One region of the Peribacillus sp. NPDC058002 genome, then DNA from elsewhere that is predicted to be linked to it. Evidence: riboswitches for the same ligand, from Rfam matches in the RefSeq annotation. Region 1 holds a riboswitch; each other region holds the start of a gene.
The links. Region 1 has a riboswitch for glycine ahead of gcvT (glycine cleavage system aminomethyltransferase GcvT). Riboswitches for the same ligand answer to the same signal wherever they lie in the genome.
Positions count from the first base shown of each region.

Region 2: linked by a shared signal. The riboswitch ahead of ACFVSH_RS09140 (amidohydrolase) and the one ahead of gcvT (glycine cleavage system aminomethyltransferase GcvT) in region 1 are both predicted to bind glycine.
Region 3: linked by a shared signal. The riboswitch ahead of ACFVSH_RS00725 (amino acid permease) and the one ahead of gcvT (glycine cleavage system aminomethyltransferase GcvT) in region 1 are both predicted to bind glycine.

Region 1 covers NZ_JBHVQU010000026.1:39-9,718, forward strand. The annotation lists gene ACFVSH_RS07630 (lipoate--protein ligase family protein) at 231-1,067, opposite strand; gene ACFVSH_RS07635 (rhodanese-like domain-containing protein) at 1,271-1,654, shown strand; gene gcvPB (aminomethyl-transferring glycine dehydrogenase subunit GcvPB) at 1,816-3,273, opposite strand; gene gcvPA (aminomethyl-transferring glycine dehydrogenase subunit GcvPA) at 3,266-4,612, opposite strand; gene gcvT (glycine cleavage system aminomethyltransferase GcvT) at 4,630-5,736, opposite strand; glycine riboswitch at 5,878-5,961, opposite strand; glycine riboswitch at 5,965-6,052, opposite strand; gene ACFVSH_RS07655 (DEAD/DEAH box helicase) at 6,426-8,114, shown strand; gene ACFVSH_RS07660 (YqhG family protein) at 8,092-8,892, shown strand; gene ACFVSH_RS07665 (YqzE family protein) at 8,939-9,124, opposite strand; gene comGG (competence type IV pilus minor pilin ComGG) at 9,241-9,627, opposite strand; gene comGF (competence type IV pilus minor pilin ComGF) at 9,620-9,680, opposite strand, start outside.
Region 2 covers NZ_JBHVQU010000034.1:2,289-13,088, reverse strand. The annotation lists gene ACFVSH_RS09155 (aminopeptidase) at 1-743, shown strand, start outside; gene murC (UDP-N-acetylmuramate--L-alanine ligase) at 798-2,102, opposite strand; gene ACFVSH_RS09145 (DNA translocase FtsK) at 2,389-5,229, opposite strand; gene ACFVSH_RS09140 (amidohydrolase) at 5,661-6,848, opposite strand; glycine riboswitch at 7,073-7,176, opposite strand; gene ACFVSH_RS09135 (DUF1444 domain-containing protein) at 7,333-8,139, opposite strand; gene ACFVSH_RS09130 (thioredoxin family protein) at 8,190-8,501, opposite strand; gene ACFVSH_RS09125 (hypothetical protein) at 8,612-9,118, opposite strand; gene ACFVSH_RS09120 (YtoQ family protein) at 9,242-9,691, shown strand; gene ACFVSH_RS09115 (GyrI-like domain-containing protein) at 9,801-10,670, opposite strand; gene ACFVSH_RS09110 (DUF84 family protein) at 10,789-10,800, opposite strand, start outside.
Region 3 covers NZ_JBHVQU010000002.1:8,078-18,877, forward strand. The annotation lists gene ACFVSH_RS00720 (amino acid permease) at 341-1,726, opposite strand; glycine riboswitch at 2,233-2,311, shown strand; gene ACFVSH_RS00725 (amino acid permease) at 2,518-3,861, shown strand; gene ACFVSH_RS00730 (DUF3311 domain-containing protein) at 4,150-4,350, shown strand; gene ACFVSH_RS00735 (sodium:solute symporter family protein) at 4,347-5,825, shown strand; gene argH (argininosuccinate lyase) at 6,439-7,953, opposite strand; gene ACFVSH_RS00745 (ABC transporter permease) at 7,970-9,658, opposite strand; gene ACFVSH_RS00750 (ABC transporter ATP-binding protein) at 9,655-10,767, opposite strand; gene ACFVSH_RS00755 (extracellular solute-binding protein) at 10,783-10,800, opposite strand, start outside.

The sequences.
Region 1 (9,680 bases):
TCGTGTTTGTTTTGAATGACTTTTAATTTTGTCAAACGATAAATCAATTAATATAGTTAGCAAAAGGGAGGAAAATGTCGATTTACGATAATTTTTCATCAGATTTCAATTAATTTGGACCTTGCTTTTTCCCCATCCCTTTTAGGGCTTATCCCTGCAAGGGATACCTTATTTGGTCAAAAAATCTGAAAAAACTTTTTTCTTTTATCACTCTTATTATCCCACTTCTTCTATCTCATGAAATTCCATTCATCGCTTTCATATTTACTTTCTGCAATGGCATTCACTTCCTGCAATTGCTTTTCGGTTAGGACGTATGGCTCTAAATCGATCGAAAGTCCTTCGGCAAAACCTTTTTCAAAAGCTTCTTTCGCTTCAGGGATGGTAACCTTTCTTCCAGCAATATCATTTATGGCCACAGCTTTATTTTTTAAGTTTTTTTGCATTCTCTCTTTAACCCTGTCATTTGAGAATTTAAATACGCTAAAAAGCTTATCATCATCAAGATCAAGCAAAATGGACCCATGCTGAAGGATGACGCCTTTTTGCCTGGTTTGAGCGCTGCCAGCGACCTTCCTGCCCTCGACGACCAGTTCATACCAGCTTGGAGCATCAAAACAGACGGAAGACCTGGGCGATTTTAAAGCCTCTTTTTCCTGATTGGTTCGAGGCACGGCAAAATAAGCATCCAATCCCAGATTCCTGAACCCCATTAATATTCCTTCAGAAATGACACGATATGCTTCAGTAACGGTAGTTGGCATTCCCGGATAGGATTCTGGAACGATTACGCTATAAGTCAATTCATGCTCGTGCAGTACCGCTCGTCCTCCTGTTGGCCTGCGAACAAAACCAAGGCCCTGCCTTTTGACCTCTTCCAAATCAATTTCCGCTTCAGCCTTTTGAAAATAACCAATCGACAATGTTGCTGGATCCCAGCCGTAAAAGCGTATGATTGGCGGAATTTCACCTTTGCTTTGCCAGTTTAACAGTGCTTCGTCCAAAGCCATATTAAAACCCGGTGAACAATACCCCGAATCTATAAAACCCCATTTTTCTTTAGTCATCCTTACCCCTCGTTTCAATAGACTGTTTTTCAATCCCCCACAAAAAACTCACATGTAGTAGTTTAACAGACTTTAACACTCTAAAAAAGAACGTGCTATCAAGTCGATGAAGAATTTGATGAAAATTCTTTTTGATTATTGGGTAAAGCAATTATATAATAAGGATTGTCTGTATTCGTTAAGGTAGAAGGGAGTTTTTATGTTTGGAAATATTATATACACTGCTCATCATCTTGGGAGTGGTTATTGCGTATTCACTTTTTAATTGGTACCGCCAGCGTAAAATCGTTAAAACATTAACACAGGACGAATTTATCGCTAACTACAGAAAAGTGCAGCTAATCGATGTGCGGGAACCGAATGATTTCGATAATGGTCATATCTTAGGCGCAAGAAACATCCCTATGACTCAAATGAAAACCCGCTTGGTCGAAATTAGGCCGGACAAGCCTGTATATTTGTACGCTCAGAGCGAAATCATCAGCGGAAGAGCTGCAGCCATGCTATACAAAAAGGGCTACAGGGAACTTTTTCACCTAAAGGGCGGTTTCAAGATGTGGACCGGGAAAATCAAAGCAAAGAAATAAGACCCATATCCGCATGGGCTCTTTTAAATTAAAAAGACTTCTTGTGCATCACACGGGCTTTAGGGAATGAAAGTTAACTGTTGAACTTTAATGAACTCTTACATAAACATGAAAAAATCCCCGCCGGCAGGCAGGGATTTTTTTTCGTGCAAGCTATCAGTCTATGCTTGATAACGCAGAACAGGTTTTCTTGCAGCAAGAGTTTCGTCAAGCCGCTTTATAACGGTTGTATGCGGAGCTTCCTGAACGATTTCCGGGGTTTCTTCCGCTTCCTTGGCAATCTGGATCATCGCATCGATGAACGCATCCAGCGTTTCTTTCGACTCGGTTTCAGTCGGTTCTATCATCATTCCTTCTTCTACGTTCAACGGGAAGTAAATGGTCGGAGGATGATAACCGAAATCCAGCAATCTTTTGGCTATATCGAGAGTCCTTACCCCTAATTTCTTTTGACGGCGTCCGCTTAATACGAATTCATGCTTACAATGACGATTATATGGTAAGTCAAAAAATGGTTCCAACCTACGCATCATATAATTGGCATTGATGACCGCATTCTCGGTGACGGCTTTAAGACCATCAGGCCCCATTGACCGAATATACGTATATGCCCTCACGTTTATCCCAAAATTACCATAATAAGGTTTTACCCTGCCGATGGATTGCGGACGATCATAATCAAGAACGAATTGTTCACCTTTTTTGACCACAAGCGGTTTAGGCAAGTAAGGAATCAAGTCCGACTTCACCCCTACAGGACCAGAACCCGGGCCGCCCCCGCCATGCGGGCCTGTGAATGTTTTATGGAGATTTAAGTGAACCACATCAAAGCCCATATCACCCGGTCGTGCTTTTGATAGAACTGCATTCAGGTTGGCTCCATCATAATAAAGCTTCCCACCTGCGTCATGGACAAGTTGGGCCATTTCCAAAATATTTTCTTCAAACAATCCCAATGTATTGGGGTTCGTCAGCATCAAGGCCGCGGTATCCGGTCCGACAACACGCTTTAAATCCTCAAGGTCGACTAACCCATTTTCATCCGACTTCACTGTAATCGTTTCAAGCCCGGCAACAGTTGCAGAGGCAGGATTCGTACCGTGTGCAGAATCAGGTACAATCACTTTAGTCCGTTCTGTATCGCCATTCGCTTCGTGAAAAGCGCGAATCATCATCAATCCAGTCCATTCACCGTGAGCACCTGCTGCAGGCTGTAATGTCACTTGGTCCATCCCGGTGATTTCCGTTAAGTGTTCCTGCAAATCAAATAATAGTCCCAATGCTCCCTGAACAGTAGCCGGATCCTGATATGGATGGATATGGGCAAAACCGTTGAAGCGCGCCACATTTTCATTTATTTTCGGATTATATTTCATCGTGCATGAACCCAGCGGATAAAAACCCGAATCCACCCCATGATTCCGCTTGGAAAGTGCTGTATAATGACGCATGATATCAAGTTCGGACACCTCAGGAAGTTCTGCCTCTTCTTCACGGATGTAGTCGGCAGGAAGGATTTCTTCGAGCGAAATAGTTGCAACATCCATTTCTGGCAGACTGTATCCGATTCGACCGGAAGTACTGATTTCAAAAATGAGTGATTGATCTTGATTATTCATGTTGATCCCCCAATTCCTGCGCAAGTGCATCAATTTCTTCTTTAGTTCTAAGTTCAGTTACCGCGACCAGCATATGATCTTTCAGCTCAGGATAAACCGTCCCTAAATCGAAGCCGCCGATCATCCCTTTTTCAAAAAGGTTTTTATTGATTTCTGAAAACGAAGCAGGCAGTTTAATGACAAATTCATTAAATGAAGGACCGTCGAATATCACTTCCACCCCTTTTGCCATAATTGTTTTTTTCGCATAATGCGCTTTTTGAATATTTTGCACAGCCATTTCTTTGACACCCTTTTTCCCAAGCGCGGTCATTGCGACAGAAGCTGCCAAGGCATTCAAAGCTTGATTGGAACAAATGTTGGATGTGGCTTTGTCACGGCGGATGTGCTGTTCACGAGCTTGAAGGGTCAGTACAAACCCCCTTTTACCATTTTCATCCACCGTTTGACCGACGAGTCGGCCCGGAACTTTCCGAACAAGTTTATTAGTAACGGCAAAATAGCCACAATGAGGTCCCCCAAATGCCGCTGGAATGCCGAATGGCTGGGCATCCCCCGTTACGATATCTGCACCGAGTGCTCCAGGGGATGTCAAAGCTCCCAATGCAAGCGGGTTACTGGAAACGATAAACATGGACTTGACACCATGAATGATTTCCTCCATTTCTTTCAATGGCTCGATGCGGCCAAAAAAGTTCGGATATTGCACGATCACTCCTGCAATGTCATCATTCGCCAATTCGCTTAAAGCAGCTAAATCCGTCACACCGTCTTTATAAGGAATTTCGACCACTTCCACCCGTTGCCCTTTCGCATATGTCTTCACAACTTCCCTTGATTCAGGATGAACGGTTCCTGAAATGAGAATCTTCTTGCGCCGCGTCTGGCCTGAAGCAAGCATGGCTGCTTCGGCTAGCGCCGTCCCGCCATCATACATGGAGGAGTTAGCTACATCCATTCCCGTCAATTCGCATATCATCGTTTGATATTCGAAGATCGCCTGAAGCTCGCCCTGTGAAATTTCTGGCTGATACGGTGTATAAGCCGTATAAAACTCAGAACGGGATAAAACATGATCGACGATGACCGGTGCGTAATGATCATAGACACCCGCACCAAGGAAGGAAGCATAGTTTTTAAGGTCCGCATTCTTGGCAGCTAGCCTTGATAATTCTTTCATTAATGCAGGTTCCGATTTAGCAGGCTTAATATCGTATTCTCCTTGAAAGCGAACGCTTTCAGGGATATCATTGAAAAGTTCTTGAGCAGAAGATACCCCTATAACTTCCAGCATTTCTTGTTTATCTTGCTCTGTCATGGGTAAATAACGATGTTTCATCTAATGACCATTCCCCTCTATTTACGTGGTTTTTTATAAAAAGGTGTTTGTATGATAACGGCTTTCAAACGCTTGGAACGGATTTCCACTTCGACTTCCGCATCCAGTACCGAAAATTCCTTATCGATAAGTACCAATCCCACGTTTTTCTTCAATGTGGGTGATTGGGTACCGGTCGTGACCTCACCAATGACTTTATCACCGCTGTAGATCTTATACCCATGACGCGGAATGCCACGGTCAATCATTTCAATTCCCACAAGCTTGCGGGGAGCTCCATTCTCCTTTTGCTCAGCAAGAACGGCTTTCCCGAAAAAGTCCACTTCCTTATCCACTTTCACTGCAAAACCAATACCGGCTTCTATCGGGGTGATGTCCGCTGAAAGCTCCTGCCCATACAGCGGCAGCTTCGCTTCAAAACGCAGGGTATCACGAGCACCTAAACCAATCGGCTGAACCCCCTCTTCCTTTCCGGCTTCCATAATCGCCTTCCAAAGGGCAGGACCATTTTCACTGTCACTATATATCTCAAAACCATCTTCACCAGTGTATCCAGTACGGGATACCAACGTGGAGATACCGTTAATCAGGACATTTTCCTTGAACTTGAAAAATCCAATTTCACTTAAGTCAGTATTTCCCGATAGTTTTTGTAATATCTTTTCTGCAGATGGTCCTTGAAGTGCCAGCTGTGTATAGTCACTCGATACATTCGTAATTTGGACATCTTCCGTTAAATTAGCTTGAAGCCAATTGAAATCTTTTTCTGTATTCGCTGCATTGACCACGAGCAGATAGTCGTCCTCTGCCCTTTTATACACGATAAGATCATCAACCGTGCCTCCGTTTTCATAACACATGGCGGTATATTGGGCACCGCCCTGCTGCAGCTTTGATATATCATTAGTCAGCATCTTCTGTAAAAAGGAAAGGCTTCCAGGACCCTTAACATCGACTTCCCCCATATGGGAAACATCGAATAACCCCGCTTTTGTACGTACGGCTTCATGTTCGTCCTTAATACCCGAAAATTGGACAGGAAGTTCCCAGCCGCCAAAATCGATCGTTTTACCTCCGTATTCACGATAAACCTCAAATAGTGGTGTTCTTTTTAAATTGGTCAAAAAATGACCCCCTTCAGATTTTTTTTAAAAATTGATTGGCTTCATTATCAAAAGCTTCTTGTCATTTCGCATCAGGTATATCCTGATTCATGATGTGAAAAAAGCACAAAAAAGGACAGAGAAAGCCCATTTGAGCTTTTTCTCTGTCCTGAAACCTGAAAGTTTACCTATGTAATAGGTTTTCCCCTTTGGTGGCCGTCCCAAAACGGGCGGCGCTCTCCAGAGTTGCGTCCAATAAGAGTTCTTTTGCCTGAGAGATTCACTGCTAAGTTTGCTCCTTCGGCGCTACATCCGTAGTCTCTCCCCTTATCTTCACCCGCATATGAATGGTTCGCCAATGAAAGGAAGCGAAATAGCCCCAAGCATCGGTAAAACCTTTGAGCATCATGGAATGCATTCTCTGCCAATTCTCCTAAAACTTCAGAAACCGTTTGAGTGTCTCCTTCAGTAATCTTGGATAAATTAAGAGCCTATAGCCCATACTAAGAAAACGCGAACTGCAAAATAGATGTACAAAGATTCTTTGTAGCGTTTGGAAATTGAATTTTCTAAATATACTTATATCCTACCCTAAGAAACTTATCTCTGCAATATCTTTTGAAGAGAAATATTTTTCTTACTTCACATACGAAATGTTCGGGTTTTGACCCTTTATTAAGGAAATTATGATTTAAGAGGGAGTTATTTCTATGAAAATCAATATATCCTTCAATTCTGAATGGAATGACGAGCTTCTGCAAAAAATGGAAAATGACGGTCCATGGGGAAATTGGGATCTTTATAAGTTGGCGGTTCAAATGGAGGAAAATCTTATCATCCCTGATTTTGAAGGTTTACAGGCGCCCAAGCACCTTCCGCAGTTAACCCCGCTTCCCCATCAATTGGAAGCAGCGAAGCAAGTGGTGGAAAAGATGAATGGAAAGGCCATTTTAGCTGATGAGGTGGGGCTCGGAAAAACAATTGAAGCAGGCTTGATCCTAAAAGAGTATATGATTAGGGGCCTTGTAAAAAAAGTATTGATCCTTGTTCCAGCCTCCCTTGTCACACAATGGGCTTTTGAATTGAATACCAAGTTTCATATACCTGCAGTTGTTCAGAGAAAAAGTTATGTTTGGGAATCCTGTGATGTAGTCATTTCATCCATCGATACAGCTAAACGCGCTCCACATCGAGATATCATTTTCACTCAGGAATATGACTTCATCATTATTGATGAGGCTCATAAACTTAAAAATAATAAGACGAAGAACTATGAATTCGTCCAAAATCTGAAAAAGAAATTTTGTTTACTCCTGACAGCCACTCCGATTCAAAATAAAGTCGAGGAGATTTTTCACCTCGTTTCGTTATTGAAACCGGGCCACTTGGGAAATGCTTCGCTCTTTTCGGAAAAGTATAAAGGGAAAGGCCGCAACATCATTGAAGATGAACACCTAAAGGAACTGGTCAATACTGTCATGATTCGAAACCGGCGGGCCGATACTGGCATTGAATGGACAAAACGGCATGTGGAAACCATCACCATTGAATTTTCTCCAACGGAACAGGCATTGTATGATGCTGTTTCCAAATTCAAGCCTATTTCGGATGGATCAAAAGGAAGCGCCTTTTCGGCTCTCACCCTCCAAAGGGAAGCATGCAGCAGCAGAGAGGCGGTCTTTTATACTTTAAAGAATATGAAAGAAAAATATGATCAGCCTTCCCCTGACTTTTTGGCAAAGCTTGATGATTTATTTTCTAAGGTGAATGAAACAGTTCAAAACTCCAAGGCTGAAAAAGCTTTGGAACTGATCAAGAAAATTGATGACAAAGTGATTATCTTTACCGAATACCGGGCGACTCAGCTATATCTCCAATGGTACCTTCAGCAGAATGGAATTTCTTCGGTTCCTTTCCGAGGCGGTTTTAAGCGCGGAAAGAAAGACTGGATGAGAGAATTATTCCAAAAGAATATACAGGTATTAATTGCAACAGAAGCTGGCGGGGAAGGGATAAACCTTCAGTTTTGCCATCACTTGATTAATTTTGACCTGCCATGGAACCCCATGAGGCTCGAACAGAGAATTGGACGGATTCACCGCCTTGGTCAGGAAGAAGATGTAATGATTTATAACTTTGCCACGAAAAATACAGTAGAAGAACATATTCTGAAGTTACTATACGAAAAAATAAATTTATTTGAAAAAGTAATTGGAGAATTGGATGATATTCTAACCAAACTGGATATTAACAATATTGAAGAATATTTAATCGATGTGGTCGGCGAGTCCAAAACAGAGGGCGAAATGAAGATCAAGATGGATAATTTTTCATCATTAATCCAATTCGCCCAATCCATGAAGGAAGGTGAGGTTCATGCAGCAACGGGAAATTCATGATTTTTTAAAAACTTACTTTAAGGCCAACGATTGTGAAATACTGGATAATGCGCCGGCCCACCTTACAGTCCAATTGACGATTGAAATGGATAAAGAATTGATGAATAGACCCTTTTATTGGCATTATCTAGAAAAAACAGGTGGCGTTCCGAACCCAGCACAGATGACTTTCATTACCGATCCCGAACAGGCTCCAGCCGATTTAAAGGGAGAAATGATTCATTTTGGCTCCCCACGCCTACATCAGATTATTCAATCAACCAAAAAGCTGGCAGGGTATACTAGACTTTTTGAGGATGCTCCTCCACCAAAGGGCGGCGGAAATAATCCTTTGTTTCCTTGGCTGACCCTGAATGTGAAAATATCCTATCAATGTGACCGTAAAAAAGATACTTTCATGTCGATCGGATTGAATTTAATCTCGGGTGAAATCATGGAAGGGTTTCACCATCGGGTTTTACCTGTAAAGGTCACCCCAAAAATACCGGATTACTCCTTTACGCTTTCACCTTTAATCATGCCCAAGAGTGGATTGGCAAGACTGGATACATACATCAGGACCAGTTTCGAGGATGATGACCATTCCTGGGCGGAGGAAGCAATGCTGCGCTGGCAGAATGATTTGAATTTATTGGAGCATTTTTACAAGGATATGGACGAAAAAAGTGAGAGTTATTATACCGAGAAAGAAGCACTAAAAGCCCAATATGAACCCAACATCAGAATATCCATCATAAACGGAGGATTATTTTACCTGTCAGATAGGGCATTGGGATAAGTATAGAACGAAAAGAAACAGATGTCCTAAGTTCGGGACATCTGTTTCATTTTTTGATATTTTTCCTTACGAACATCGACAAAGCAAAAGGGACAATGCCAAACCAATGGGACATACCATGATTTTTATCCTCTTTTCTGTGACGGCGCTTTTCTTTTCGTTCTTTTTTCGTCAGATTAAAATACTCGACAAGCTGCTGCGTCAGATATTTTATATAAGCGTTTGTAGACATTTAAAATCATCACCCTATGCAAAGTATGCCCGGTTTACGCTCCTTTTATTCCTTCGCTTGTACCCTGAACACGTGAACCTGTCGCGTTCCATTTAAAAAAAGTTTTGATTTTCGTATTACACAGCCTGCTTTTCCAACCATTCCTTCACTTGCCCAGCTTCTTTATCGTATTGAATGATGACCCTCCCCTCGCGATCATTTTTGGTCGTGGAAGAAAACTCGATATATACGTAAGGACCTTCTTGTTTCATCAAGGAATACCGCACCACACCATTGGGATATGAAATTTCCCCCTGGATGATTTTTGGAATCTCTTCGCTCCAATCTGCCGTCACATCCTTGATGGCTAGATGGACAAGGTGGTCGGCCACAAGCGATTCTTCCACTTCTTTATAAAACTTTTTATCAATGATAAACTGGTCTATCATTAGTATCGTGAACATGATGAAAACACTCGCTACAATCATGACCATCGGGAAAACGACTCCTTTCTGATTATTCATCGACTTTCGCAACATTCCTAATGAATGGGTGAAATCTTCGACTGAAAGTAGTC
Region 2 (10,800 bases), on a different contig from region 1:
ATATCCGCGTGCCAAATACAAAATGGGTCGTACTTCGCTACCCGACAAATTCAATGGCCCAATTAGCCAAAATGAGTACAGAAGCATTTGAAGACTTTTATTTCGAAGTCTGCAACCTCGACTATGGCAAAATGAGCGCAGCAATGGACAATCTTGTTGAATTGATGGATAAAACGGATAAGGTCCGCTTAACTGGGCCCGGTACGGACTTAACCTTCTCCATCAAAGACATCAAAGCCATCAAATGTGCGGGTGAGCTGAACATTCCTGACGGTGAAGTATATACGGCCCCGGTTAAAGATTCCATCAATGGAGTGATTTCGTATAATACTCCGTCCCCTTATCAGGGTTTTACTTTTGAAAACGTGAAGTTGACATTCAAGGATGGAAAAATCGTTGAAGCGGTTGCGAATGATTCGGAACGCATCAACAAAATTTTTGATACTGATGAAGGCGCACGATATGTCGGTGAATTTGCAATTGGTGTAAATCCATATATTCTACACCCGATGCAAGATATCCTCTTTGATGAAAAAATTGATGGAAGTTTTCATTTCACTCCCGGGCAATGCTATGATGATGCCTTTAACGGAAACCATTCAGACATTCACTGGGACCTGGTCAATATCCAGCGGCCTGAATATGGCGGCGGGGAAATCCATTTTGATGACGTCTTGATACGTAAGGACGGCCGCTTCGTTTTACCGGAATTGGAAAATTTAAATCCTGAAAATTTGAAATAACATAAAAACCAATAAAAAAACGACCGACCCGCTACTAACGGATGGTCGTTTTTTTTATTTTACCTGCAGTGAATGCTCGTAGGCTGCCTGGAACTTTTGAATGTCCCCCGCACCCATGAATAACACGACACTGTTTTCATGATGTTGCAATTTTGATGTTGTGTTCTCCGTAATCAGCTCGGCACCGGGAATCTTATCTTGAAGATCTTCAATCGATAACTTCCCTTGATGTTCACGAGCAGATCCAAAAATTTCACATAAGTATACTTTGTCGGCCAAATTCAAGCTGTCGGCGAATTCATCCAGGAATGCCTGCGTTCTCGAGAAAGTATGTGGCTGGAATACTGCAACAACTTCACGCTCTGGATATTTCTGACGAGCCGAGTCGACAGTTGCAGAGATCTCGGTCGGATGGTGTGCATAATCATCAATGATGATCTGACTTCCGATTTCCTTTTCGGAGAACCGGCGTTTAACTCCGCCAAAAGTCCGCAAATGGGCTTTCACAGCTTCCGTATCCAAGTTTTCATATTTACAAAGTGCAATGACACCAAGTGCATTCAATACATTATGCTTTCCAAAAGTAGGAATAGTGAATGTATCATAGTAATTGTTCCTTACATGCACATCAAACGTCGTGCCATCCGGAGTGACGGAAACATTTTTCGCTTGAAAATCATTTCCTTCTGCAAATCCGTAAAAAATAACCGGTACTTTCGCCTGAATATGTGGTAAATGCTCATCATCCCCGCACGCAATGATGCCTTTGTTGACTTGAAGGGCCATCGTTTGGAAAGCCTCGAACACGTCTTCGACATTGGCGTAATAATCAGGATGATCAAAATCGATATTCGTCATTATTGCATAATCCGGATAATAGGAAAGGAAATGACGGCGATATTCACATGCTTCGAATACGAAGTAATCAGAATTCACGATTCCTTTACCCGTTCCATCCCCAATTAAGAAGGATGTCGGTTTAGCGCCCCCCATTACATGGGCAAGCAAGCCGGTCGTCGATGTTTTACCATGCGCTCCCGTAACGGCCACGCTAATGAAATTTTTCATGAAATCACCTAGGAAGCGGTGATAACGGATAATCGGCAAATCAAGTTCTTTTGCCTTCACGATTTCCGGATGACTATCCGGAAACGCATTTCCTGCAATGATTGTCATTCCAGGTTGAATATTTTCCTCGTTAAAAGGAAGGATTTTAATCCCGGCTTTTTCTAATGCCAATTGTGTAAAAAATTCTTTTTCGTAATCGGAACCCTGCACTTCAATATTCATATCATGCAGTATTTGTGCAAGAGCACTCATACCCGATCCTTTAATTCCCACAAAATGGTAAGCAGTCATAAAGCGAACCTCCACCAATCGTCTACCTGTATGACAGTATATGACGTCATCTTTTATTTGTTTTTTCCATTACGAGACTTGTTAGTAACGCAATTTCTTAATAGGTTTTTCAAGCTCTTATTTTTAATCATTCATCAACAAAAAACTATTATATCACTTTTTTATTCATTCATCCATGTCAGGCAGATGCCAATTTATCAAATCATTGGTTTTTCCCTCAATTTAGGTGATAAAAAAGGGTTTTCACCCTTTCACATTATATTCAATTTCCTTTTATTAGGTTCTCTTAATTAACATGTAAAAATTCCAGTTCTTCTTCCGTAATCAATACATCCCTGGGCCTTGAGCCCCTGGATTCGGAAACGACACCCCGTTGCTCCATCATTTCTATTAGACGCGCTGCACGGTTATAGCCGACACGGAAGCGCCTTTGGACACTCGATGCAGATGCAGCCTGCTGGCTCACGACAAATTCACATGCCTCGAAAAACAGTTCATCCGCTTCTTCCATGACCTCGGCCCTGTTCAGCAAGTCTTCCTGTTCAAACAGGTACTTCGGCTGCTGTTCAAGTTTTACGTGGTTGACGACTTGATCGATTTCTTCATCACTCACAAAAGTCCCTTGCAGGCGCACCGTTTTCGATGAGCCGTTTTCGGCGAATAACATATCTCCTCTTCCCAATAATTTTTCTGCACCGCCGCTATCGATGATTGTACGGGAGTCGACTTGTGAAGAAACTGAAAAAGCGATCCTTGTCGGGATATTTGCCTTGATCAATCCCGTTATGACATCGACTGAAGGTCTTTGAGTGGCTACAATCAAATGAATGCCGCAGGCACGGGCCTTTTGCGCAATCCGGCAAATCGCTTCCTCTACATCAGCCGGGGACATCATCATTAGATCCGCAAGCTCATCGATGATCACCAGGATATAAGGCAGCTTGCTTGAATATTGACCGGCTTTTTCCGCTTGGTCATTAAAGCGGGTGATATCACGCACACCAGCATGTACAAACAATTCATAACGCCGTTCCATCTCTTCTACAGCCCATTTCAACGCAGCCGTAGCGGCTTTTACATCGGTTATGACTGGACTGACCAAATGCGGGATCCGGTTATAAGGGGCGAGCTCGACCATTTTCGGATCAATCAAGAGTAATTTCAACTCCTGCGGCGTCGCTTTATACAGCAAGCTGACCAGCATCGTGTTGATACAGACACTTTTCCCCGATCCCGTTTGCCCGGCTATCAATCCATGCGGCATCTTTCTCAAATCCGTGATGATCGGCTGACCTGATATATCGAGTCCTAAAGCGACAGCAAGCGGTGATTCATGCTCTTGAAACTCAGTACTTTCCAAAACCTCACGCAAAAATACCGGTTTGCTTTTCCTGTTCGGAATCTCGATGCCTATTGTATGTTTACCGGGAATGGGCGCTTCCATCCGCATATCCTGAGCAGCAAGGCTTAATTTAATGTCATCCATCAGGTTCGTCACCTTATTCACCTTCACTCCCGGTTCCGGATGCACCTCGAAACGAGTTACTGCCGGTCCTTGAGTGACATTGACGACCTTTGCACGGACATTGAAATTTTTCAATGTCTCATCAAGTAATAAAGTCTGTTCCTCGAGCCACTCATCATCATGCACAGCATAAGTGGGAGGTGTCAGCAATTCGATATTCGGAAACACATAATATGGATTATCCTCCGCTTCCACGGAGCCATAAACTGCCGGGGTATCGCCCTGGCCACTTTCTGCTGCCGCCTCTGTATAAAGTGCTTCTTGATACCCATTTCCAGAAAGGGATTCCTGCTCCAAGAGCGGCCTAGAGACCGAACCGGAACCCATATTGGATTCAACTGTATTTTCAGGCTCGGCGACGGTTTCCGAACCAGCCTTCGTGTCCAAAAAGGTTGGTTTAATGATCGGAGTCCCCTCTTTCGGCATAACTCTGCCCTCCTCCTGTTTCCGTTCAGGAATGGCGGATGGTGTCGCTTGTCCTGCCTCCATTTCAGCAGCATCATTCATTGGTAGCTTATCAGGTGAAGCTACTGCCCTATCCGAATTAAGGCTTTTTTTTTCCGGCATCATCTTATCCATGAAGCTGTTTTTTTCCCGGTCTTGCTTAAGCATCATCACATTGAATGGGATATGTTTTTTCGGACGTTTTGGCTGCCCCTCAGGTGTTGCCTCTGATGAATCTTCAGGCAGTGTCCCTTGACTGACGGATGGTTGATTTGATTGTGCAGCAACCTCCTCCGGAACCGATATAGCTTCAGGCGGTGTGTCGTCGGCCTGTTCGATGATGGATACAGCGACTTCGCGTCCAAAATCGACCTGGTCCTGTTCAATAGCCTCTTTTTCCACCGCAGGCTCAATTATGTCAGGCTCGCTTACTGCTTCTTCGGGCAGTGACTCTATGGAATTCCTGCGAAAGAAAGCGGGTATCTCCGAATCTCCCCTTTTTTCTTCCGCATTTCCCGGTATAAGAACGGATGGCTCTATCGTCATTTCCTCATGTGACACTTCTTTTGGAATTTCAGGGATCGATACCGGAATCTCGATATCGGCTCTTTCTTTTTTTAGGATGGGCATTTTGCTTTCTAATTCATATTCGACAATTTCTTCAGGTGGGACTATTTTTTTTTCCGGACGACGGAACCCATAAATGGGTGAAGGGATTTCCGTTGGGCGGAATGGAGTATTTGACGGGACTATTTTTGAGGTTTCCTCCCGGTCGAAGCTTCTCCGTTTTGGTTCACTATCCCTTACAGGCCTTTTCGTTGTTTCTTTGGTCACATTTTTCCCCTGTTTGGGTTCATTTTCTTCCCTGTTCCTTTCCCTAGGCTTTCTTTTATTCTGCTCCCGGTCTGGAATGAGCGGAAACTTGAACTGTCCTTTTGGATATTGAAACAGGATTTTCGTATCCGGGTCTGGCGTCTGGGACATTTTTTCCACTTTTTGATTATAATCTTTTATTTCTTCTTTCTTTGACTTCGAAAGCTTTGAAAAATCCATTTTCTTTAATGTCTCTTCATCAAGCGGCTCATCTATAATAATTTCTTCGATTTCAATAATTTCCTCTGCTTGGAACCATTTTTTCATCTTATTTAGCCATTTCAAAACTATCACTCTTTCTACATCTGTAGTTATGTAACTAATTCTACCAGTTATTTTAAAAATATCGAGAAAATTTAAGCTGAATTGGGATTGGCATCTATATTTTTTATCGCATTCCTGCTAACTTAACGTAGTTCGCAGAACTCCTACCCTATTAAACCCCTTCTGGAATGAGTTTAAACCTATCAATTGCGAATTAACATTAGCCCCTAGTCTACTATTTAAATAAAACACCGCTGTTAAATCGCGTTTACAAAGAGATTAAGTTTTCATGCAGCCTTGGAAGCAGACTGGCCAATTCATTGCAACATCCTTCATGAAACCGCCGGCGGCATTCAAATACATGCCGCAACCCATAAAACACCGTTCGTTAATACCGAACGGTGTTTTGTGGGTTTCTGCGTTTTTTTTTTGCAAACAAAGATCAAAGAAGACTATTTCCATTCATAAAAACTGCATACAACCTGCGCCACTGATTTGGAGGCGATCAAAAGGGCCTCTTCATCAATATCGAATTTAGGATGGTGATTGAAATAGGCCTTCTCCACCCCTTTCGGTTTACAGCCAATGTAAAAGAAGCAGCCAGGAATCTTTTCTGCATAATACGAAAAATCTTCCGAACCTGAGAAAACCGGAAATTCCACAACATTCTTAATATCTTTGTCATTCATGCTTTCCAGGCTATTTTTCACGAATCCAGTCAGTTCAGGGTCATTATATAACGGAGGATAATCGGGCACATATGTAAGCTCGCACTGAACATCAAATTCCGTTTCTATCCCTTTAACGATCCGGTGGATTTCCTTATCGATCAGCTGCTGGGTCTCTGCCGTCATATAACGGACATCCCCTTCAATTTCTATACGATCTTTAATGACATTAAAGCTTCCCTTTCCATCGAAGGAGCCGATTGTGACTACGCCCATATCAAAAGGGTTCAAGCGGCGGCTGATTACGGTTTGTACGGCTGTCACGAAATGGGCGCCTGCCACAATGGTATCATTAGCCATATGCGGGGAGGAACCATGGCCGCCTACACCCTTTATGGCTAATTTGAAATAGGTCCGTCCAGCCATCGAATAGCCGCTGCGATACCCGACGACCCCTGCTGGATGCGAAGGGAATAAATGGATTCCGAAGACAGCGTCCAGTTCATCCAAAACCCCTGATTCCATGATGCTCTTCGCTCCACCAGGAGGTGTTTCTTCTGCATGTTGATGAATTATTTTGATCGTACCTGATAGGGAATCCTTCAGCTCAATGATGCAGTCTGCCAGTACCAATAAATAAGCGGTATGCCCATCGTGTCCGCAGGCATGCATGACACCTTCATTTTTTGAACGGAACGGAACCTCCGCTTCTTCTGTAATCGGCAGTGCATCGAAATCGGCACGGAGACCTATCGTTTTCCCTGGTTTCCCGCCTTCGATCGTCACGATGATCCCTAATCCATTTCCTGCATTCGTTTGAATCGATACATCTTTCCCGTTATAAAAATCAATGATATATTTTGCCGTTTTCTCTTCTTTGAAGGATAGCTCCGGATTCTCGTGTAAATGACGGCGGATTTGAACCATTTCCTCTTTACGGGCTTCCAGCATGTTCATTAATTTGCTTTTCACATTCACGATTATTCTCCCCCATTATTTTAAGTTGATTGGCATATTAGTAAGTTCCGTGTTCGCTGCAAACCTTTTGTATGCATAAAGCCAATTAAAAAAGGACAGAGAAGGGTTGCGCAAACCTGCCGCTCCCTTCTCTGTCTTTTCACCTGAGAATTCAACTCCATTTTGGTCGTGGAGATTTCCCAGTTGGCGGCACACTTCCTGCGCGCTGTCCAGAGTTGCGTCCAGCTGCGGTTCCATTTACCTGAGAGATTTGCTCCAAGCGATATTTTCGGAACTTGCTCCCTCGGCGGCTCAATGCTTTGCACTCTCCCACAACGTTCATACGCTCGTTCTATCGTTTTATTCTGTATTTTCAAAATATTACAATTTAATTATCACCGATAAAAAAATAAATATCAACTCTAAGAGTCATAAACTCTATTAAACTTTAAAAGGACCGATGTCAGATGCTGACACGGTCCTTTTAAAGTTTAATATATCATTGTTCACGCTTTTTGTTTTTACCCATAATGAAGATGGGCTCCAACTCATTTTCTTCGTAAAGAAATGATAGAGCCGTTATCGGAACATGCCCGCTGGCAAAGAAGCTCATCGCCATTTGAGCAAGAATATCATAGCCCGTATCATTCTTCACATCGGCAATGATGATGACATCCTGATGGGGAATGGCAACAGCCATGGTTCCCTCGACCTTGTCCTTCATTTCCCGAAGCCATGATTCATTCAGGATCCTGCTGGCATCATACCCATCATTCGTGTTCAAAAAATAAAATGCATTACCTGCAACGATATCCGACTTCATTTCAGTGGAGAGGGAACGGGCATTGAAAAGGGCAATTTCACGGATCCTGTCACCCTGCCAATTTTCCCGTTGAATCATCTTTTCATCTATAAGACGGTAGGTTTTCCCTAAATCAAGGGCATAAAAAATCCGGGTTTCAGCCGTATGCTCATCGAATAAAAATGGATTTCCTGCTTCCGATTCCATTGGAAAGGAGGTCGAGCGGATGACTGGGAAAATGAATTTCTCCTTGCCTTCCATGCTGTGTTCTCCCCCCATCACATTCAGGGCCTCTTCCACGTAATAGATAATTTCATCGATGGCCTTTTCCTGTACGTTTTCATAGTTAGCAAGTACAGGAGGCAACTCGATGGTGATCCCCTTCCCGGTCTTCACATTTTCCACCCGTAACGTATCTTGCTTGCTATCGAATTTGAATGTGCGATTTTCATCTTTTAAACGTTCTTTCAGGATATTTTTCAGCTTCGTGCTGTCCATTTTCATGACTGACCCTCCTCTTCATTGAAAAATCCCCAGCGAGAAGGGGAAATTAATTATAGTGATTGAATGAATTCCTCAATTTGTTCTTGCGTTTTGCGATCCTTGCTCACGAATCTGCCTAGCTCTACACCATTATCATACGCGATGAAACTTGGTATGCCGAATACATCATTCGCCGCACACACATCGATGAATTCATCACGGTCCACATGAATGAATGTAAAGTCAGGAAATTTCGTTTCAATCTCCGGCATGATCGGTTCGATTACACGGCAATCCCCGCACCATGTCGCTGAAAAAAGAAAGATATGTTTGCCTTCATTTTTCAATGCATCATATTGCTCAACGGTTTGTAAATTTTCCATTTGAATATTCCTCCTGCTCTAAATGACACCATAGTTTTTATAATCCCATCATACCAGACTCTCCAGAAATCAACCATTAATACGGATCGGTTGAACGGCCGTGATAAAGCTTATTTCTGGGGCACGGATGAAACGATTTCCATCATTTGTTTTGCATCGGTTTTTAATTGGTCTTTATCCGTTTCGGTTGTCAGCTTCACCCCGCCGATCCCCACTGCAAGCTCATACTTTTCTTTCGGTATCTCTTTGACCGAAATAAAGCCGAATTTATCATCGGTTTGGAAAGAATGTTGCATTACATTTTGATCATCTTGTTCTTTTATCGCCAAATATAACACGGAGCTGTCTTCTTTTTCATTTGGATTGACAAATAATATATAAATCTTATCATCTTTTTGTAAAATCAAATTATTATCATGTTCTTCCACTACTTTAAAATCCTTTGGCAGATAAACCTGAATTAGCCCCGCCCCTTGATTGGGCTGTTTTTCATCGTCACGAAAAGCCACTTCAGCAGCCTTCATTGCCTTTTCGGTTTGTCTCTCAATACCTGAGCAGCCCGCGATCAAACTGCTTATCAACAGGAAAACAAGAATATTCTTATTCGATAAAGCCATCGTCATTCCTCCAGCCGTCTCTTTTACTACCTTATGGATAATATTATCCTTATTTATGGGATTCATCCATTTTCTAAAAAACATGGTACAATGAAAGCAATTTTAATACCGAGGAGGAAAACAATGAAGTTAACCGTGTATCTTGCTGGGGAGATCCATTCGAATTGGAGAAGTGAGCTGAGAGAGAAGGCCGCTGCACTGAAGCTCCCTTTAGAATTTGTAGGCCCGATGGAAAATCATGATCGCTCCGATAATATCGGTGAAGATATCCTCGGGGAACAGCCGAATCCCATCCTGAAGGATGCGGCAGCTTCCCAAATCAATAATTTGCGGACAGCTCTTTTGATGAAAAAAGCTGATCTTGTTGTCGCTCTATTTGGCGAGAAATATAAACAGTGGAATACCGCCATGGACGCAAGCACCGCCATTTCCCTGGGTAAACCGCTTATTTTGATTCGTCCGGAATCCCATCATCATGCCTTAAAGGAATTATCGGAAAAGGCGAGTGTCACGGTAGAATCCGTTAATCAAGCGATGAAAGTGCTTTCTTATATTTTTGAAGAAGGGCTGTAAAAACTCCCTGCCCCTTAACTGCTCAGCTCAAGTATGAATGTTTGATCATTATAAAGAAATGAAAAAAGGCTTGCAGGGCCTCCCCTGCAAGCGAAAAGAATTTTTTAACTTATCCCTTTTTTATGGGAATCCAAATTTCAGAGTAATAGTCAGGGTTTGAAGCGTCGTCATTCGCGTATACTTCCAATTCTGGAGTTCCGGCATGTTCATAACCGCTGGTAGGGAACCATTCGGAAAAAATTCGTTTCCAAGCTTGTTGGATGGCATCAGGCATAGGTCCGTGAACTTCGAATGCAACCCACTTGGAAGCCGGTATCGTAAGGGTTGAAAACTCTTCAGGCACTTTCCCGGCATACTCTGCTCCTATCCAATAATCCATCGTTTCATTTTTTTCCACAGTCCGCTTATCGACACATACACCAATCAAGCCATCTATTTGGCCATTGTTCAGCTTAGCTAACCTATCACCTGTTCCATCCGCATTCACTTTCTCCCACAACTTTGGAATCCCGATTAAATTCTCTTCATTAACCAAAGAAAACTCCTGCTTGATTCCAATCAATTGAAAGGAATCCCTTTCAAGGATATTGTATTTCATCGGTTTTGCCCCTTTCAGAATCACCTGTATCACCAGGCGTTCATAGAATTTCAGTTTCCCCATATACTTTCGGGCTTCGCTTGGAGATACCCCATGCTGCCTTCGAAAAGCTTTCGAGAATGCCTCGGGGGTGTCATAGCCATACTTGTAGGCTAAATCAATGACCTTGCCATTTGTTGATGAAATCTCCTGGGCCGCTAAGGTCAGTCTTCGACGACGGATATAGTCACCAATGGTTATATCCGTTAAGATGGTGAAAGTCCGTTGAAAATGAAAAGCTGAGGCATTCGCCTGCCTGGAAATGCTCTCGATCGTCAGGTCCTCCAATAAGTGCTCCTCGATATATTCGATGGCCTTTTGGATTGATTCAACCCACCCCATTTCGTTCCCCCCTTGTTACTATACTAGCAAGGCCGCTCAATAAAATCCTGTCCGTTCCTGCTCTGTTTTGGCAGTATTCGTTTCCATCATTCGAAACCCGCTTTTCCATGACGGGGATTCAAAAATCCTG
Region 3 (10,800 bases), on a different contig from region 1:
TCGAGTAAATATGTTACATCCTATGAAAAAACCTGGCAGGAAGATACATTCCTCTTGCTGGCCCTCCCTTGTAATGGGGTCAATTTAGCTTTACTCGTGAATTTTTCAGTTTTACTCGTGAATTCAACGCATTTACTCGTGAATTCCACGGTTTTACTCGTGAATTCCAGCTTTACTCGTGAATTCAACTACTTTACTCGTGAATTCCACGCATTTACTCGTGAATTCCACGCATTTACCCGTGAATTCAACGGTTTTACTCGTGAATGAATTCAGCAATTGATCCCCAAAAAAAAAAAAAGCCCTTCTCGAGTTAAGAGAAGGGCTTTTTGTTACCTTATCAGGAAATCTCATCATTGGATTTAACATCCAATGGTGTTCGTTTATCCATTTTCAGCATGTAATAACTTGCTGCGACCAAGGCTAGGAAAACGATCCCGACAACCAAGGAAATCCTTGTGCTAGGATTGATCCACATACCGACCAGCACCATCAGTAAAAAGGCAATTGTCGCATAGTTACTGAAAGGGGCCAACGGCATTTTGAACGGATGTTTCTCCATTTCAGAAGCATTCACCTTTCTGAATTTAAGCTCACTGATAAGTATGACAAACCATGGAATCATCCCGGGCAATACACTCGCACTGTACACATAAAGGAATAATTGCGGCGGTGCAAGGTAATTCAGGATAACCCCGATGCCCAATCCTAAAAGTACAGCGATCGTGCAATATGCCGGCACTCCATTTTTTGATACTTTAGCAAAGGCTTTCGGGGCTTGGCCATTCAATGCCAGTGTGTAAAGCATACGTCCTGCACTGAAAATCCCACTGTTGCATCCAGACATTGCTGCAGTGATTACGACAAAATTGATGATGCCTGCCGCTGCAGTGATACCTATTTTGGCAAAGGTTGAAACAAACGGACTGCCTAAGTCATCCAGTTGATCCCAAGGGAAGACGGTCACGATGACGAATATGGCACCAATGTAGAAAATTAAAATGCGCCATATGATTGATTGGATCGCTTTTGTTACGGTCTTGGTTGGATCTTTCGCTTCTCCGGCTGTGATGCCGATAAGCTCAACGCCTTGATAGGCAGCCACGACAAGGGAAAGCGCGAAGAAGAATCCTTTCCAGCCTCCCGTAAAGAAGCCGCCATTTGCCCAAAGATTCGATAATCCAATAGCATCCCCGCCATTCCCTATTCCAAAGAAGATAAGGCCAAGGCCAGCAATGATCATCAATATAATCGTTATGATTTTTATAAGTGCAAACCAAAATTCAAATTCCCCGAAGGATTTTACCGAAATAAGGTTTGCCGCCCCCAAGATGATCATGGCGACCACACCTGGTATCCAAGCAGGTAACTCCGGGAACCAATATTGCATATACAACCCAACTGCGATGATTTCGGACATTCCGACGATTACCCATTGAAACCAATTGCTCCAAGCAGTCATATAACCTGCCAAGGGATGTATATAGCTGCTCGCAAAGGTTGCAAAAGAACCTGTAGTCGGTTCTAAATATAGCATCTCACCCATGGAACGCATGATGAAAAATATAAAAATACCTGCGATTGCATAAGCAAGCATTACAGAGGGCCCGGTCCATTTGATCGTGCTCGCAGATCCCATGAATAACCCGACCCCGATGGTTCCGCCCAAGGCTATCATTTGAATATGTCTTGATTCCAGCCCTCTCTTTAATTCCTTGTTCGACATGATTAACTCCCCCAGATGCAATATCGGTAATGCTTTTCCATCCTTGCCACGAACGACTCTCTTTTAATTAGAATTGCTTTATCGTAATCAATATTACATAACACTTCAATTATGTTTTCTTATCTTATAATAGTAAATATTCTGTAAAAATACAATTGTATTTTTGAAATAAACAGTTACCAATAATATCTTGTCGATTTTTCTAATCTTAAAATATCATTTTAAAAAAATGATGTTCAGTATTTTATAATAGTGTTCGTTCAAAAAGAGTGGAAAACTATCATTTCTGCTTAAACCTTAAGTTAAATACAGACCACTATTAAACTGCGGATAATGCCTGTTTCATTTCAAAAAAATTTGTTGACCAATCGAAAAATAGATGATAGAATTCCAATATTATTTTATAAGCATAATGAATGATCCAACAGTGGAAGATTAACACTGACAGACATTTATTCACAACCGCATACAAGCAAGCGATGAATGCTATGGATGACACTATAGCAGGAGCAGCTTCTGGAGAGACTGTACAAGATGCAGCGCCGAAGGATTCACAATCTCAGGCAAAAGGACAGAAGAGTAACGAATGATAGAATTGTTATTCTGAACCCTTTAAGAGATTGGTATTATCCAATCTCTTTTTTTATTGTCCAATTTGTGATTGGACTTAAAACTACACTCTTGAAAACCATGGAATAGGCAAGCAGGGCAAAAAATCACGCCCATCTCTCCAAGACCATGCAGGTTGAAATCATTCACTAACAAGACTATAAAAAACGGGGGCGCAAGAATTGGCTAAACAGGAATTAAAAAGAGATTTAAAAAATCGACATGTACAACTGATTGCAATAGGAGGAACCATTGGCACCGGTTTATTTTTAGGATCCGGAAAAGCCATACAATTGGCTGGACCTTCCATTATATTCTCCTATCTGATAATAGGAATTGCTTTGTTTTTTGTGATGAGGGCGCTGGGCGAATTGCTATTATCCAATGCAGGTTATGCATCATTCACTGAATTTGCAACCGAATATGTCGGTCCATGGGCTGGATTCGTGACAGGTTGGACATATTGGTTCTGTTGGATCATGACCGCAATGGCCGATATCATAGCTGTCGGTGTCTATATACAATATTGGTTCGATATCCCTCAATGGATTCCGGCCCTAATATGCCTAGTCATTCTGTTAGGGTTGAACCTATTGACCGTTAAGTTATTCGGCGAATTGGAATTCTGGTTTGCCATCATTAAAGTAGTCACGATCATTGCCTTGATCATCGTAGGAATCATTCTTTTGATCATCGGCTTCAATACCAATACCGGAACGGTTTCCGTAACGAACCTATGGAATCATGGGGGCATGTTCCCCAATGGCATTTCCGGATTCCTATTATCTTTACAGTTAGTCGTCTTCTCATTTGTCGGTGTCGAATTGGTCGGGGTTTCCGCAGCGGAAACGGCGAACCCGAGAAAGAACATTCCCTCTGCCATCAATAAAATCCCTGTCCGGATTTTACTTTTCTATGTGGGTGCCCTATTCGTCATTCTCTGTGTCAACCCATGGACACAACTTGATGCCACGAGCAGCCCATTTGTAGAGGTCTTTGCGTTAATCGGCATTCCTGTCGCTGCAGGAATCATCAACTTCGTCGTGTTGACATCCGCTGCTTCTGCATGCAACAGCGGTTTATTTTCAACAAGCCGGATACTCTATACGTTAAGCAGGAATGGCGAAGCCCCTGCTAAACTGGAAAAATTAAATAAACAGGCTGTTCCAAGCAATGCCTTATTAACATCCACCATCGTTGTATCAATAGGGGCATTATTGAGCAAGCTGATACCGGAACAGGCGTTTACCGTGGTGACGACCATCAGTGCCATCTGTTTCATTTGGGTATGGAGCATCATCTTGATCTCCCATATCAAATATTCGAAAACAAGGCCTGATCTAAGAGCTCAATCGACTTTCAAGGCTCCTTTTACACCCTTTGTCAATTACGCTATTTTAGGATTATTCCTATTCATCCTTATTGTTATGCTATTCGCTGAAGCTACACGACTATCACTGCTTTTGACCCCGATCTGGTTCATACTCTTGGTGATACTATATAACTATCGGAAAAAAAATAGCTAAAGGAAATAAAGTCTTGAATTCAATTCGAATTCAAGGCTTTCTCCATCTAAGAAACATATCAAGATTAGGCAGTTGGCGCTTTTTTGCTAAAATATATCACCCAACTCCATTAAATTTTATATCAAAATAGTGTAAGCTATTATATATCATCGGACCTTTTTAAAAGAAGGTAAATCCGTCTTGCATGAATTTTCCTTCCCGGTTTGGTTCACCAAAGCCATCAGTGGCATTGAAGAATAAACCCCATTGATGGACGTTTCACTTATTTAAAACGGAGGGGTTTGTTTAATGAAGATTATATATATCCTTACTCTAGTTCCTTTTATAGGCATACTAGGATTTCTACCTTTTGTTAATAAAATAGAACCATACGTATTAGGGATGCCTTTCAATATGTTCTGGATGGCTATGTGGGTTGTCCTTACCTCTGCCATATTGGGCATCATGTATAAGCTGGATCCCAGGAATCGGGAAGGTGACCCGAAATGAATATTGCTCTCTTAATCATTTTAGCATTTTTACTTCTATCGATATTTTTAGGGATACGCTCTTCAAAAGGAAAAGATATGGACTTGGAACAATGGACGGTGGGCGGACGTGGTTTTGGTGCGATTTTCGTCTTTCTGCTGATGGCCGGTGAAATCTATACGACCTTCTCCTTCCTTGGCGGCAGCGGCTGGGCATATGGCAAGGGCGCACCCGCTCTATATGTTCTAATTTACATTACTTTGTCTTACGTATTATCCTATTGGCTCCTTCCGGAAATATGGAAATATGCCAAAGAAAATAAACTGATGTCTCAATCCGATTTCTTTGTGAGCAAATATAAGAGTCCCAGTTTAGGAATTTTGGCTGCACTTGTCGGTGTGGTGTCGATGATTCCAGTGATCGTCGTGCAGCTGAAAGGATTGGGAATCATTGTCTCAGAGGCATCTTATGGTGCCATCTCAATGCCCGAGGCAGTTTGGATGGGGGCGATCAGCCTTACCATTTATGTGATGATCTCCGGAATACACGGTTCTGTTTGGACAGCGGTCATTAAAGATATCATGATGGTCGCCATAATAGGATTTTTGGGGATTTATCTGCCGATCCATTACTTTGGCGGATTTCAGCCGATGTTTGAAGCGATTGATGCGGCCAAACCTGGTTTTCTAAAGTTCCCTGACCAGGGACTTAGCGTATCATGGTTTATCTCCACGGTAATATTGCTCGTATTCGGTTTCTATATGTGGCCGCAAGTTTTCAGCGCTGTCTTTTCAGCACGCAGCGGCAAGGTATTTCGAAAGAATGCCATCATCAGTCCTTTATATACGCTCATGCTGTTATTCGTCTTTTTCGTTGGGTTTACAGCTATATTGAAAGTGCCCGGACTTGTTGGGGCAGATGCAGACCTCTCATTGCTGCGCCTTTCGATCGAGACCTTTGATCCATGGTTTATAGGCATAATCGGCGGAGCTGGATTGTTGACCGCGTTGGTGCCGGGATCCATGCTTTTGATGAGCGTCGCTACACTGCTCGCGAAAAACGTCTATAAGGAATTTGCACCTGCAGTGTCCGATCGCCACGTTGTACGATTGGCAAAGTTCCTTGTTCCAGTCATTGCCCTTATAGCCGTCTACTTCACCTTAAACGGCGGCGAAACGATGTCAGCATTAATTCTAATGGGCTACAGTCTCATTACACAGCTATTCCCGTCCCTGCTCTTTAGTCTGAAGAAGAATAATCCCATCAATAAATATGGCGCAATCGCCGGCATTATCACCGGATTATTCATCGTAATCTGCATTACACTCAGTTCTTCAACTATAGGAACCTTGTTTCCATCCTTGCCGCAAGCCGCAAAAGATTTGAATGTGGGAATCATCGCCTTGGCGGTCAATTTCATTGTGATGATCACGGTAAGTCTTGCTTTCAGAAAGCACGCGGTTCAGTTGGAACCTAAATCCATTAACGATATATGAAACAAATTTGAAACTGTTTTTTTGGATAGATAAACATTGAGGCTCAGTCAAAAGACTGAGCCTTCCTTATTATCGACATCCAAAGTCATAATGTCCTTTTTCTTAAGAGTGATTATAGAAAGTTAATAGCAGCCAAAAGACAAAGTCCCATAATAAACTACTAATCTTTTTTGTTTATAAACAAATTCCCTATTTTAGCTAATAAATACAACGAAAAAATAATCATCAAGGTTCGGGATACTACCAGACCATCAATAGCTAAATCATATCCTTTAGGTATTAATAATTTAGGGTTAAAGCATAAAGTAATCGATATTACGAAGGTTATTAAAACTAGGATAAACCCGAACTGAGATCTATTTGACATTAGCATTCCACCTTATATTGTGTATTTTACAAAAAGCAGCATATCTGAAGGAAATAATATACATCCATTGTTACTAGGGATATCTCAGTTGCAATAAAAAATCCAAAATAAATAGTCACCCTATAAAGAATGACTATTTATCATAAAATATGAGCTTTCGCAGTGAAGTGCATCGTATTGCGTCCAAGCCAACAAAAAATACTCTTTTTAAGAGGTTCGGGCTTTTACTCGTGGATTTCATGCCTGTTAAAACTCACTTCCTTCTTTCCCGTACCTTCCGTAATCCATTAAAGCCTTCCTGCCGTCATTCATTGCTTCAACGATTCCCTTATATTCGTGCAACTGTTGCTCCAGTTTTTGTTTTCTTTTTACGATCATCCTCGTTACCTCTTTCGGGCTGGGCCCGCCTTGAATGCTTCTAATTTCCACAAAGTATTCGGGAGAGATGATCTTTTTCCATTCGTCTTCAGTTAAATTCACTGCAACGAATTCATTGATGATCTTATTGATGTCTTGTGTGTCCCAATCATAAAGCTCCTTCCCTTCACCTATCGACCGTTTTGCAATATGACTGGCTATGGAATGAGCTTTTCTAAAGGATATCTCGTAATCTCTTGATAAGGTATCCGCTAATTCAGTAACCGTTATACTGGATTTTGCGGCCATTTTCTTTGTATGTTCTCCATTTACTTGCAAAGTCGATATGACGGCATACATGAGTTTCATGACACGTCCTGCATTCGAAAATGCTCGATATAAATGCGGCTGTAAATCATCTTCCGTATCGACGATATCACCAAATGGTGTATTGTGGATCATATTCATTGCAGCGAGTGCATCACCATATGCACTGCTAGCAATCGAACGGGAATGTTCAATGGAAACCGGATTTCTTTTTTGCGGCATGATGCTGCTCACTTGAACATAAGGATCCGCAACATGAAATGTACCAAACTCCCTTGTCACATGCTGCAGGAAATCTTGAATCCATCTCCCTGTATCGACCATGCACGTCATGATGGCCGTTGCGGTTTCCAATAAATAATCCGCCCCTCCTATCGAGTCATAGGAATTCTCTATCACCGAATCAAATCCAAGCAGTTCGGCAGTACGGTTCCTGCTAATCGGAAAACCGGTGGTCGTTAACGCGGCAGCGCCCAAAGGCGATTGGTTAACCGTTTCATAGGCTGCCCATAACCGGCCAATATCCCTTTGAAGCACATCATAAATGGCTAAAAAGTAATGTCCTATCGTAGTCGGCTGAGCCGGTTGGGTATGCGTGTAACCAGTTATATAGGTTTCTGTATGTTTTTCAGCCTGCACCAGGAATGCCTCACTCAAATGATTTGCATAGCCAATCAATTGGAGCATATGGCCTCTCAAAACAAGCCGGTACATCGCGACTCCCATATCATTACGACTGCGGCCGATATGAATCTTCCCTGCAAGTTCATGACCGATTTCCTCACCTATCTTTGCCTCCATCATGAAAAATAAGTCTTCGAATTGGGGCTGATAGGTCAACTGCTCGAGATCTGTTTGGGCCACTTTCCGAATCCCGTCAAGCATGGTTTCCGCCTCTTCTTCTTTAATGATCTTTTGTTCCGAAAGCATGATGACATGTGCCCGATGAATATCGAACATTGCATGAAATAAGTAATCTCTTTGATCATTAAAAACAGGCATCAGAAGCTCTCTAGCATAGGTTTTTCCGGGAAAGACACTACCTTCATTTTTGATAAAATCTTCAATCCTGCTCATCTTTAAACCTCCAAATTTATAAAGCTTTTTCCGCTTTGATTCCAAAAAACTTGTTCGAGATAAAGAGAACGATTACAATCAGCGTGATTTGAATCATCCCATAGGCAGCTGCCTGCCCCATATTGAACATTCGAAGCTGATTCATGATTTCAATGGATATGGGCCTGTTTGAAATAGTGTACAACAGGACCGAGGTCGGGAATTCCCCCACAGATTCGATAAATGCCAATAATGTCCCTGATAAAACGCCAGGCATAATAATCGGAAAAATGACCTTTCTGAAGGTATAAAACCACTTTGCCCCCAAATTTCTGGCCGCTTCTTCAATCGAATCATCAAGCTGCTCCAGAACGGCGTTAGTCGAGCGGACAACGAGTGGAATATGTCTGACGAAATAGGCAAGAGGCAAAATCCAAAATGTTCCTACCAATATTTGACCGAAAGAAAAAACGCTAGGTTCATTGAATGCGAATATCAAGTTCATCCCTATGACCGTTGCAGGCAACGCCCAAGGAATCATGACCAGAATATCGACAAAGCTTTTCCCGACGAATTTCCTTTTGACAAGCACATAGGACGCTATGACCCCAAACACCAGATTTGCCAACGTTGCCATAACCGCCATCAGTAAGCTATTTCGTAACGGTTTGAAGATATTAGGATCTTCAAACAAAAGCCTGTAATTTTCCACATTAAATACTGTTGGATACGTTTGAAATGTCCAGGTTCCATCCGGCACAAGTGAAAGCAAAAGAATCGTAAAGTGCGGTAATAGCAAAATAATTACGCCAATGATGCCCGTTACGACCATCACCCATTTCATAATCGGGCTCTTCACTTCGCTCCTGTGTGCCCCAATCCCTTTCGAAGCCATGCGATAATCTTTCCTATTCTGATACCAACGCATGAATAATAGAAATGAAATCGAAACGATGGATAGAATGACGGATTGAGTAGCGGCAATTTCCATATCACCATTTATTTTTGAAAAATAAATTTGCAGGCTCAACACCCTGTATCCGCCAGCCAATAAAAACGGGGCACTGAATGAAGCCATTGATATCATGAAAACAAGCAAAGCAGCGGCAACGATGGCAGGTGTCAATAATGGAAATGTCACCTTCCAAAAAACCTTGAATTTATTAGCTCCTAAGTTATAAGCAGCTTCTTCAAGTGATGGATCTATTTTATTGATTGCAGCGGATACGGTCATATAAAAATAGACATACATCGTATAGGCATGCACGATAAGGATTCCCGAAACCCCGCCAATTTTAAATGGAACTTTATCGAGACCAAACAGGTCCTTGATGGCGTTCGGAATCAATCCCGATTCTCCATATAAAAACATAAAAGCCATGACCCCTACCAATGATGGAAGGACAATCGGCAAAATCGCTGCCGATGAAAAGAAGCTTCTGCCGGGAAAATCATAACGGTTAAAGATAAATGCGAGCGGAATGCCAATCAAGGCACTGACCAATACACTCAATAAGGATATATAAACGGAATTCCATAGCGCCTCTAGGTTCGTTTTCGATTCCTGCACGAAGAAGTCCTGATAATTTCCAAGGGATATCGTTCCGTCTTTTTGCAGACTTTCGATAAAGGTCCTCAACGATGGGTAGAGAACATACGCTACGAGCACCATAACAACTGGTATAAGGAGCAAAATCGTCAATCTCTTATCACGATTTTTAATCATGGGGCATCACCGCTTATGATAGGGATAAGACGCAGCTGTTTCTCAGGAAGCTGGACATACACTTCCTTTCCTTGATGAAAGTATCCAAAATCCTGAGTGTTGAATACGTCAACCCTTAGTAACACATCTTGAACATCCACCATGACATTCACAACAGATCCAAAGAATTGGACGGAATTTATTTTACCTTTAAAGATATTCGTTCCTTCTTCGGCTGCATCCAGAATTCTGATTGCTTCAGGACGAATCGAAACAGCAAGATCAGCATCAGTCTGTACGATTGAAATTCCTTCCCAAGCTTGATTTTCTACATTCAATTTAATCGGTTGTTCACTATTTTTAAGCGCAACCTCTATATTCTCTTGTTGAACGTTTTCGACCTGAACGGGCAATAGATTAATCTCGCCTATAAAACTCGCCACAAAGTCATTGGCCGGCTGATTATAAATTTCTGCCGGCGTCCCGACCTGGTGACATACACCATAATTGAACACAGCGATCCGATCACTCATGGATAATGCCTCGGCCTGATCATGTGTGACATAAATGGTGGTAATCTTATAATCACGCTGCAGCCTTAAGATTTCCACTCTCATTTCATCACGAAGCTTGGCGTCCAGATTACTTAATGGCTCATCCAGCAGTAATATTTCCGGTTCAATGACCAGTGCTCTCGCAAGGGCCACCCGCTGCTGCTGCCCTCCGCTTAACTGGCTCACTTGCCGATTCGAGTAGCTCTCTAGCCTGACCTTTTGGAGGGCATCCAGCACTCTCCTCTTTAAGTCAGCAGAAGAAACTTTTCTTACACGCAAGCCAAACGCTACATTATCAAAAACAGTCATGTGGGGAAAGAGGGCATAGTTTTGAAAAACCATGCCAGTATTTCTTTTCTCCGGAGGTACACGCGTCATATCTTTGTCGCCAAATCGGACGACACCTTTTGTCGGATAATAAAAACCGGCAATCATCCGAAGCGTTGTCGTTTTCCCGCAGCCACTTGGACCAAGAAAGGTAAAAAACTCCCCTTCTTTTATTTCCAGATTTAAATGGTCGACAGCTATCGTTTTCCCGAAGGCTTTTTGGACATTCTCTATTTTTATTGACGCCATCCCAACGACACTTCCTTATTCTTTAATTTCTTT